2 linked regions of the Panacibacter microcysteis genome follow. The protein of the gene in region 1 interacts with the protein of each later gene in a pairwise test. Links are inferred from orthologs where the notes say so. Each region holds a gene or a part of one and is shown in the gene's direction. Other genes may lie near its edges.

Region 1 (5,468 bases):
GTACAGGTAATTCGGCAAACCGCTGCGGTGGTTCAGCAACATTTTTACCGTAACCCCATGATAAGGCAACTGAGGGAAAAATTTTTGCAGGCTGTCATCAAGGTTTAACCTGCTTTCTTCCCAAAGCTTCAGCACCGTCATGGCAGTAAAAGTTTTGGAGATAGATGCCAGGTGAAACGCCGAATGTTCATCAACAGGCTGCTTTGTTTTAAAATCGTAAAAGCCTTTGTAATCTTCATACAGTATCTCCCCGTTTTTTGCCACGAGAAAGCTGCCGTTAAAACCTGTTGCCACCAACCGTTTATTATAAAAATGCTCTACTGCACTGCCATATCTTTTTACCTCAGCGGCTGTTAACGGCCTGTATAAAGAATCAGTAATATCATTACTTGCGGATGTTAGTTTGCTTTTATTGTCACTACTCTGGCCGCAGCCAAATGCAACAAGAAAAAACAGTAATATATAGATCGATCTGTTCACTTTTATTAACGAGTTATCTGTAATTGGGGAAAGCGGCAAAATAAAAGAAATGAGGTTACATAACTTTGCAATTATCTTCATTCTAACATTTACTTTACAAATTGTGGATAATAAATGAGCATCGTATTATTTGATAACATTGACCGCAAACATTTATACCCGTTGAATAACGCCTGCGCCAATGCTAAACTGCGTACAGGCATCTGTACCGCGATAGAGCGCTGGCAACTGCACGCAGGCAGCAATGTGTACGTGCATACAGATGCTTACCTGGCACCACTGTACGAAACAATTCCGCCGGACATTCATTACTGGATAGATGCTGCCATACTGCCCGATGCAAAACTGGCTGAACGCATACTTGCATTGAAAGAGGGCGAAGCATTGTTTAGCAACAACACACTTGTTGCGGGTTGCGCCAGGCTGGATGCAGCAAAGGTTACAGCCGAAGACCTGCATACATTCTTTACAAAACAACATGACTGTGGCAGCATAAGAAAACTGGTACACGGGTGGGATATTTTTGAATACAACGATGTAATGTTGCGCGAAGATTTTGATCTCCTCCGTCATCAAAAAACTTCTTTGCCAATACCTGCAAACTGCCAGGTTATAAATGCAGGAAACATTTTTATTGAAGAAGGTGCATCACTAAATTTTGCTACAATTAATGCAACTGCCGGTCCTGTATACATTGGCAGGAACGCAGTTGTTATGGAAGGTTGCCTCATTCGCGGGCCGTTTGCAATGTGCAGCGATTCGGTATTGAAAATGGGTGCAAAAATATACGGCGCCACAACGCTTGGGCCATACTGTGTGGCAGGCGGGGAAATAAAGAATGCCGTACTACAGGGCTACAGCAATAAAGCACATGATGGTTACCTTGGCGATGCAGTTATTGGCCGCTGGTGCAATCTTGGTGCAGGTACCAGCAACAGCAATGTAAAGAATACTGGCAGCATAGTAAAGATGTGGAATAAAGTAGCGCACGATTATGTGGAAGCAAATATGAAATGTGGCTTTGTGATGGGAGATTATTCCCGCACGGCCATCAATTCTTCTATCAATACCGGTAGCGTTATCGGCACCTGCTGCAATATTTTTGGAGACGGTCTGCTGCCAAAATACATTCCCGATTTTCAGTGGGGTGGCAAAGGCATAACAAAATATGAGCTGGAAAAGAGCTTCAAAGACATAGACAACTGGAAAAAAATGAAAGGCCGCTCACTTACAGATGCTGAAAAAAAAGTTTTGCAGTATATCTTTGAGACCACATAAAATTAAAAAGAGAAATACAACCATTGTTATGAGAAAACAAATCGCCGCAGCCAACTGGAAAATGAATCTTACAATAAAGCAGGGAGAAGCACTGCTGGATGCAATTATTGCCCAACCGCATTCTCTTGGTGCAGACCAGCAGGTAGTATTTGCAGTGCCTTTTCCATACCTGGCTATGGCACAGCAAAAAGTTGAAGGCAAAAACAATGTTTTCATTGCCGCACAAAACTGTTACAGCAAGAAAAGCGGTGCGTATACCGGCGAAACATCTGTTGAAATGCTGCAGTCAATCGGCATCAGCGTTGTAGTGCTGGGCCATTCAGAACGCCGCGAATATTTCAACGAAAGCAACCAGTTACTGGCAGATAAAGTAAACATTTGTCTTGAGTATAATATCACGCCCATCTTTTGTTGCGGCGAGCCGTTAGACATTCGCGAAGCCGGTACACAAAATGAATTTGTGGCCAAACAACTGGAAGAATCACTTTTTCATTTGTCTGCAGAACAGTTACAAAAAGTGGTTATTGCATATGAGCCTATCTGGGCCATTGGTACCGGCAAAACGGCTACCAGTGCACAGGCACAGGAAATGCATGCACACCTGCGTGCTGTTTTGGCAAAGCAGTATGGCGAAGAAGTTGCAGCCAACACCAGCATACTCTACGGCGGCAGCGTAAAGGCCGGTAATGCAAAAGAAATTTTCTCACAGCCAGATGTAGATGGCGGTCTTGTAGGAGGCGCATCATTAATTGCTGATGAGTTTGTTACCATTATCAACAGCCTTAAATAACAACATGTTTTTTATGTAGCCGGCATTGGTAACTTTATGCAGCTCCGGTTGTGTCACTCACTTGTACGTTCAGCACATTACTGAGCTTTTCGATGCAGCAGCACAACCCTGCTTTTACCAATATCGGCATAGCATGAAAAGACACATACAATTACAACCATTATCAAGACAGCACCACAACGGTTTATTGGCCGTACTGCTGCTAAGAAAAGGGCTCGACAAAGCAGCCAGTCTCAAAGACATGGCTGCTTTTATTTTAACGCTCTGGCAGCAGGATCTTGCTGCACATTTTGCCGCGGAAGAAAATGTGTTGTTGCCCGCTGTACCTGTTACAACAACAACCAAAACAAATATTAAGCGTTTGCTGGATGAGCACCGGCAGATTCGCGGCCAAATCAGTTTATTTGAAAAGAATGCGCCAACCAGTGAAGCTGTAAAAGCATTTGCTGCATTACTGGAACAACATATTCGTTTTGAAGAACGCATTTTTTTCCCGCTTGTTGAAACATTGCTCAGCGAAGCAACACTTGCACACATTGGTGCGGCGCTGCACGAAGACCTGCAAAACACCTGCATGAATTACCCTGTAAAGTTTTGGGAATAACGCAACGGCGTAAATCTTACTTCCATCCTATCTGTAACAAGAGTTGTATTTTAGCAGCATACAGCATACGCATGAATTTTAAAAAGTTACTGGCACAAAGTATTTTCTGGCGTGGGTTTTATTTTTTTTCCATTTTGCTGGTAAACATTTTTTTGTCAAGATACCTGCAGGCAGCAGGTTCTGGCAGTCTGTACTTTCTCACCATTATATTTTCTTTTTCACAGGCTGTACTGGCACTGGGGCTTGAGCAGGGTATTACATATTTTGCCTCGGGTAGTATGATTCCAAGAAACAGGCTTATCATTATTGATGCTGTGTGGAGCATTGTTGCAGGCCTGTTAATGATCGCAATAGTGCGTGTGTACCTTTACTTTGATGATACAATCCAATCTTCTTTAGATACCAACTGGCCACTGTATGGCTTTTTATACATTGCCGGGCAGTCTTTAATGAATTACACAACGGCACTTTATTATACAAAAGAAAATTACCTGCTGCCAAACTTTCTAATTTCGATTGTAAACATTGTGTACGTTTTTCTTATCCCGTCTAAAGATGCGGTAACTACAGCAAAAGAAACAGAACAGGTGATAACGCTCTACTTCTTTACTTTCTTTATCTCGGGTTTAGTTTTGTTGTGCTCGTTCCTGCTATACAACCGCAAAGAAGGAACCTATGGTTTACCATCGAAAACGTCTTTTAAAAATTTCCTGCGTTATTCCCTTACTGCTTTGGGTGCAAATGTTATTTTTTTCCTGGTGTACAGGATAGATTATCTTTTTGTAAATGAAAGCCCGGCCGCAACTGCAGAAGACATGGGCAACTACATACAGGTTGCAAAGCTGGGGCAACTGCTGCTGGTGGTGCCACAAATTATTGCGAGTGTTGTGTTTCCCCGCACGGCCAGTGGCATAGACCGGGAAAGACTGAATGCGGTGATCATGGTAATATCCCGTTTATTCTCGCAACTGTTCCTGTTGCTTTTTACAGGGGTACTTATTTTTGGTAAAGCCTTTTTTATAAAGTTGTTCGGAGAAACATTCAATGCCATGCAGGCACCCATGCTGATACTTATTCCCGGTATATTTTGCTTAAGCGTGCTGGTGCTGTTATCTGCGTATTTTTCGGGTAAAGGAAAAGTAAAGGTAAATGTGCAGGGCGCTGTAATGGCACTGGTGGTGATGGTAGCCGGCGCATGGATGTTTGTTCCCCGATACGGCATTGTAGCGGCTGCAGCCGTAAGCACTGTAAGCTATGCAGTAAATATGGCTTATTCATTGTTCGTATTTTATAAAGATTACCGGGTAAACTTTATCGATTTTTTCAGGTGGCGAAAAGATGACTATTCATGGATAAAGAACCTGCTGGTGAAAGAAAAATAGAAGAGCAGGAACGGGTTTCACCATGCTGCAAAGCGATACACAGTACAAGAGTGCGACGCAACAAAAGCTTAATAGCAGTAATATAGCCCGGCTCCAAAAAATTACCTAATCAATCTATCATGAAAGTGTTGTGGCTGGCAAGCTGGTACCCTAATTTACACGAGCCGTACAACGGCGATTTTATTCAGCGGCATGCCATTGCTGTAGCATCGGTTATACCGGTTGATGTAATACATGTGCTGCAAACCGGCCATAAAGTAAATGTGGCTGACGATGCAGTTACGATAACAAAAAAAGATGGATTGACCGAGTACATTTGTTCATTTGCCTTTCGCCAAACCGGGATAGGTATTGTTGATAAAATCCGCTACAATATTTTATACCACAGGTTCTACCGCAAAGTTGTCAAGGATTACATACAACAAAATGGCAGGCCAGATCTTGTTCACGTGCATGTACCTGTAAAAGCCGGCCTTATGGCATTGGAGTTAATGTACACATACAAGATTCCCTATATTGTATCTGAACAATCTTCTCATTACGAAGAACGCTCACCGGATTATTTTTTTAAACGCAGCAAATACTTCCGGCACAATACCAGACGCATTTTTGAAAATGCGCTTGCTGTAACCAATGTATCTGCAACCATTGGCAGCAGGCTGCAATCACTGTTCCAGATAAGATCTTACAAAACCATCCATAACCTGGTTGATACAACAAAGTTTTTTTACAGCGAACCGTTACCGCATCATACCCTGCGTTTACTACATGTATCGTCGATGAGTGAACAAAAAAATGTGGCAGGTATAATAACGGCACTTGCAACATTTGACAGGCATTACAAGTACTGGCAATGTACTTTTTGCGGCCCTCATGCGGCTGGGTTGCAGGAAATGGCTGCAACCGCCGGCATTGCAGATAAACTGTTTTTTAC
Region 2 (5,322 bases), on another replicon or contig:
TTCGATTGAAGATAAGTATTTCGGACAATCAATGCCAGTGAATACCAAATACCATGCAAACGGTTTTTTGCGCCAAAAGGTCAGTAAACAGCAGGCGTTTACTGGTGGTACAAACCCATTTATTACCCATGTAAGTTTTTATGGCATAAAATCTTCTTCTTCCTTTGGCCCATATTTGTCAAATAGTTTATTGATAGCGCCGGCGAAAATGGGAAACTTCTCCTTTGCAAAATCTTTGATCACGTCAATCGCCTTGTAGGCCTGGTCTTCTGTTAAACCCTGCGCTTTCAGTTTGTCAATAAGCTCCTGCATGTGGTAATTTTCAACTAAGGTAGGTTGTTTTTTCACCGTACCCTGTAAAAGGATGCCCAAAATACAGCCCCGTAGAAAGCCTGCTTCAAGTAACAACCAAAGAAGTCCAACACCATCGAAGTTAATACCGTTGCTAAAAAATAAAAATAAGAATACCAATGCTTTTGCCTGTTTGCATAAAATCCCTATTTTTGCGCCCCTGTTTGAAAGTTTCAGGAACAGGACAAGCACACAAACCAGGCATTGAACCGGGTTTCTGTACCTTGGGTCTTCTTTGCGGATGTGGCGAAACTGGCAGACGCACTAGACTTAGGATCTAGCGGAGCAATCCATGTAGGTTCGATTCCTATCATCCGCACTCATCTGGTTGACAAGTTGAAAGGTTATGAACAACACCTTTCCGCTTGTCAACTTTTCATAAACAAATATTTCAACTTCACAAATGGCAACTGTTACCAGGGAAAATATCGGTAAACTCACAGACAAACTTACTGTGAAAGTGGCGAAGGAAGATTACCTGCCTGCGTTTGAAAGCAGCATCAAAAAATACGCTAAAACAGCTAATATATCAGGCTTTCGCAAAGGAATGGTTCCTGCAGGGCTGGTGAAAAAGATGTATGGACAAGGAGTTTTCTCAGACGAGGTTTTACGCCTTGTAGAAAAACAACTGCAGGATTATATGGTACAGGAGCAGATTGACATATTTGCCCAGCCACTGCCATTGGAAAATGATGCGAGAATGCTGGATATGAATAATCCTGCAGACTATGCATTTGCTTTTGAAATCGGTTTAAAACCTGCATTCGATATTCACAGCAGTGATATAAAAGTAACCCGCTATGTAGTACAGGTTACTGATGAAATGGTAAATGAAGAAATCGATCGTCTCAGAACACGGCACGGCAAAATGACCGACCCTGAGAGCGTGACAGGTGAGGAGAATGTGCTGAACGTTGATTTTACAGAAGTTGATGCAGACGGTAATGTGGTAGAAGGTGGATTGATAAAGTCCAATTCTTTGTTGGTCAAGTATTTTACAGAGCCTGTTCGTGCTGAATTAAATGGTAAAAAGAAAGATGACACAATTACCATCCAATTAAATAAGGCATTTGCTGATAAAGAGCTGGATTGGGTAATGGGAGATCTTGGTCTTGATAAAAGCAAGGCTTCCGATGCTGAAAAGACATTCAGACTTAATATTACCAAAGTTGGATTTGTTGAAAAAGCTGACCTCAACGCCGGTTTTTTTGAAGCAGTTTATCCCGGTCGCAGCATCAATACTGAAGAAGAGTTTCGCAATGCTGTGAAAGTAGAGATCGAAAACTACTATGCAGCGCAAAGCAGCAACCAGGTGCACGATCAGATCTATCACCACCTCGTAGACCATACCACCATGGAGTTTCCCGAAAGCTTCCTGAAAAGATGGCTGAAAGATGGTACGGAAAAACCAAAAACTGAAGATGAAGCAGAGCAGGAATATCCTTCCTTTGCCAACCAGTTAAAATGGACGCTTATCAGCTCAAAACTCATCAACGATAATAAAATTACTGTTGAGCCAAACGAAATCAGGCAGTTTGCTTTGCAGCAGATTGCTGGTTATATGGGTATGACGAATATTGATGAGGCGCCGTGGCTCGATGAATACGCAAACCGCATGATGAAAGACCAAAAATTTGTGGAAGAGACATACATCAAGCTGCAGACAGAGAAACTGTTCCGCCAGCTCGAGACACAGGTACAGGCTTCCGAAGAGGGCATCAGCGCAGAAGATTTTGCAAATAAACTGCACCATCATCATCATTAATAAATTTTGTACTGACTATAGTAATCCGGGGTTTGTTTAAACTCCGGATTTTTTTTGTGGGTACCAGCTACTGTAACAATGGCATCACCTGTTGCGTCGCAATCCTTTCATCGTTCCTCTTTCAATGAAGCTGCCCCGGCCAAAAGCTTCGTGCAATTAACCTAAATCGTGATATTCGCGTTCTAAATGCTGTTTCATGAAGAATTACAATTTTACAGTTGCTGAAAGATTTATGCGTTACGTGCAGGTAGATACACAAAGTGATCCGGGCAGCAATAACCACCCTTCTACCGGGAAACAAAAAGACCTCAGCCGAATACTGGCCAACGAATTAAAAGCAATCGGGTTAGCCGATGCACATACCGACGAATACGGTTATGTGTATGCTACCATACCCTCCAATACAGACAATAATGTGCCTGTTATTTGCTTTTGCAGCCATATAGATACAGCCCCGGATTGTAGCGGAACCAACGTAAAACCCATCCTGCACAGGCAATATAGCGGAGCAGACATTGTATTACCGGATGATGCTACGCAGGTCATTTCCATCAAAGACTATCCGTACCTTCAAAATCATATTGGCAGCGATATTATTACCGCAAGTGGTTTAACGCTATTGGGCGCCGATGATAAGGCAGGTGTTGCCATCATTATGGACCTTGCCAGCTATCTAAGTGCTAATCCTTCCATTAAGCATGGTACCATAAAAATATTATTTACGCCCGATGAAGAGGTTGGGCAAGGCACAGCCAAACTTGATATATCAAAACTCGGCGCCCATTATGCGTATACACTCGATGGAGGAGAAGCAGGCACTTTTGAAGACGAAACATTCAGTGCAGATGGCGCAAGAATAACAATTAATGGAGTTATAGCACATCCGGGTTATGGAAAAGGCAAGCTTGTTAATGCGTTGAAGATTGCAGGAGAAATACTGGCTGCATTACCGGCGAATGAACTAAGCCCTGAAACCACCAGCGGCAGACAAGGCTTTATACATCCGGTGGCGGTAAATGGCATTGCGGAAAAAGCCACTATAGAATTTATCATTCGAGATTTTGTTACTGCCAATCTTGAAAAACATGAAAAGCGCCTTGAATCAATAGCAGAAGAAGTAATGGCCAGGCATACCAAAGCAAGCATGCAGTTTGAAGTTTGGGAGCAATACAGAAATATGAAAGAAGTGCTGGACCAACACCCGCATGTTGCCGAATATGCAGCAGAGGCTTATCGCCGTGTAGGGTTACCTGTGATTAAAGAACCAATACGTGGCGGCACAGATGGCAGCAGGTTAAGCTTTATGGGTCTGCCTTGCCCCAATATTTTTACAGGTATGCATGCCATTCACAGTAAACACGAATGGGTTGGTGTAAAAGATATGGAAAAAGCTGTAGAGGTATTAACGCATCTCGTACAGGTATGGGAAGAAAAAAGTTAACCAGTTAGAAGATATAAGGATAAATAATCATGCTAACTGCAAAAGCTGTTACAGTACCTAAGAAAAGAATATGATCTTTCTTAAGCGGACGTTTTTCTACAATATAAGTTGTATAAAGAAGGACCAGAACAATTATCCTAATTACATCTGAAAGCCCTTTTGAAAAATGTTCGATAATAACTTGTCTTAACATTTGTTCAATGAAGAACAAAGTCATAGCAAGACTGAGCACTATCTTGGTTTCTTTTTTTATAGATTGTTGCATAAATATCTGGGTTGAAAATTATAATTCAAATGTAATACTTTAAGAAAACCGCATACTAATAATAAAACACATTTCATTTTTCATTACTTATCTTTCCTTTATAAAACTAACGTTTATGGAATTTTTATCCTATTGGTGGGTACTGGTTATACTCTTTATCATTTTTAGCGGCCTTGTAACTGTAAACCAGGGTACCATTGCTGTAATTACCATGTTTGGTAAATACCAGCGCATACTTACACCCGGTTTAAAATTTAAAATACCGGTGATCGAGCAGATATATAAGCGCATCAGTATTCAAAACCGCTCTGTTGAGCTGGAGTTCCAGGCAGTAACTGCCGACCAGGCAAATGTTTATTTCAAAAGCATGCTGTTATATGCGGTAATGAATGCAGATGAAGAGACCATCAAAAAAGTTGCGTTCAAATTCATCAGCGATAAAGACCTGATGCAGGCAATGGTGAGAACGATTGAAGGAAACATCCGTTCATTTGTTGCCACAAAACGCCAGGCAGAAATCCTGGGCTTAAGAAAAGAAATCATAGAAGCCGTAAAATTTGAAGTAGACCATGTGTTGGAAGAATGGGGTTATCACCTGCTCGATCTGCAGATCAACGACATTACATTCGACCAGGCTATTATGGACAGTATGAGTAAGGTTGTGGCAAGTAACAACCTGAAAGCCGCAGCGGAGAATGAAGGACAGGCATTGCTGATTACCAAAACAAAATCTGCTGAAGCAGAAGGGAATGCCATAAAAATTGCGGCAGAGGCAGAAAGGGAAGCAGCCAGATTACGAGGCCAGGGCGTAGCGTTATTCCGCGAAGAAGTAGCCCGTGGTATGAGCATGGCTGCAGAGCAAATGAAGCAGGCAAACCTTGATACCAATGTTATTCTTTTCAGTATGTGGACCGAAGCAATCAAGAATTTTGCTGAGGTTGGTAAAGGCAATATCATCTTCCTGGATGGCAGCCCCGAAGGCATGGAAAAAAATATGAAACAGGTAATGGCTATGATGAAACTGGAAAAGGAAAAATAATCATGCCCATACATGCATAAGTAATGGCGCAGCCGAAGGCTGCGCCATTTTGTTGCCATAAAAATCTACAGATGAACGTAGTGCGACGCAACAGGCGATGCCATGAAAAGCTGAAGCCTGTTACAAAAACATTATCCCCTTTGTGCAAAAGCTTTCTTAAAACACACACACACGCATAATTTATACACACATTGTCCGTTGTTTTGACTTAACATATACTTTAGCAAAAACCTAATTACGTATCATGGGTGTATTATTACAGGTTCAGGACACAGTCAGCGCTGCCATTAATGCTGCCCCGCAAACAGAAAATGCCTGGAGCATTTTACAAAAAGGCGGCTTCTTAATGTACCCGCTTTATCTGCTTTTTGTAGCTACCATCTTTGTTTTTTTCGAAAGGTTTTTTGCAATCAATAAAGCGTCTAAAATTGACGGCAATTTCATGAGCATTATACGCGATA

What was found. The genes of interacting proteins can lie anywhere in the genome.
Region 2: the proteins of tpiA (region 1) and pepT interact in binary tests that used the Escherichia coli proteins (3 or more experiments, as listed by UniProt). The link is inferred for Panacibacter microcysteis from one-to-one orthologs.

The regions. Positions count from the first base shown.
Region 1 is NZ_JADWYR010000003.1:284,642-290,109, reverse strand. What follows is about bases 714-3,667. They hold tpiA (triose-phosphate isomerase), read left to right. Parts: upstream 714-1,786; coding sequence 1,787-2,548; downstream 2,549-3,667. Other genes in these bases: I5907_RS20635 (lipopolysaccharide biosynthesis protein), read left to right, coding at 3,224-3,667; I5907_RS20640 (hemerythrin domain-containing protein), read left to right, coding at 2,682-3,152; I5907_RS20650 (putative sugar nucleotidyl transferase), read left to right, coding at 714-1,758. Also shown: I5907_RS20655 (serine hydrolase domain-containing protein), read right to left, coding at 1-561; more of I5907_RS20650, read left to right, coding at 595-713; more of I5907_RS20635, read left to right, coding at 3,668-4,534; I5907_RS20630 (glycosyltransferase), read left to right, coding at 4,654-5,468. UniProt on the Escherichia coli protein: Involved in the gluconeogenesis. Catalyzes stereospecifically the conversion of dihydroxyacetone phosphate (DHAP) to D-glyceraldehyde-3-phosphate (G3P).
Region 2 is NZ_JADWYR010000001.1:2,159,437-2,164,758, forward strand. What follows is about bases 1,627-4,434. They hold pepT (peptidase T), read left to right. Parts: upstream 1,627-2,312; coding sequence 2,313-3,557; downstream 3,558-4,434. Other genes in these bases: tig (trigger factor), read left to right, coding at 1,627-2,116; I5907_RS08700 (hypothetical protein), read right to left, coding at 3,562-3,822; I5907_RS08705 (SPFH domain-containing protein), read left to right, coding at 3,938-4,434. Outside these bases: I5907_RS08680 (hypothetical protein), read right to left, coding at 139-312; more of tig, read left to right, coding at 755-1,626; more of I5907_RS08705, read left to right, coding at 4,435-4,861; I5907_RS08710 (MotA/TolQ/ExbB proton channel family protein), read left to right, coding at 5,106-5,322. UniProt on the Escherichia coli protein: Cleaves the N-terminal amino acid of tripeptides.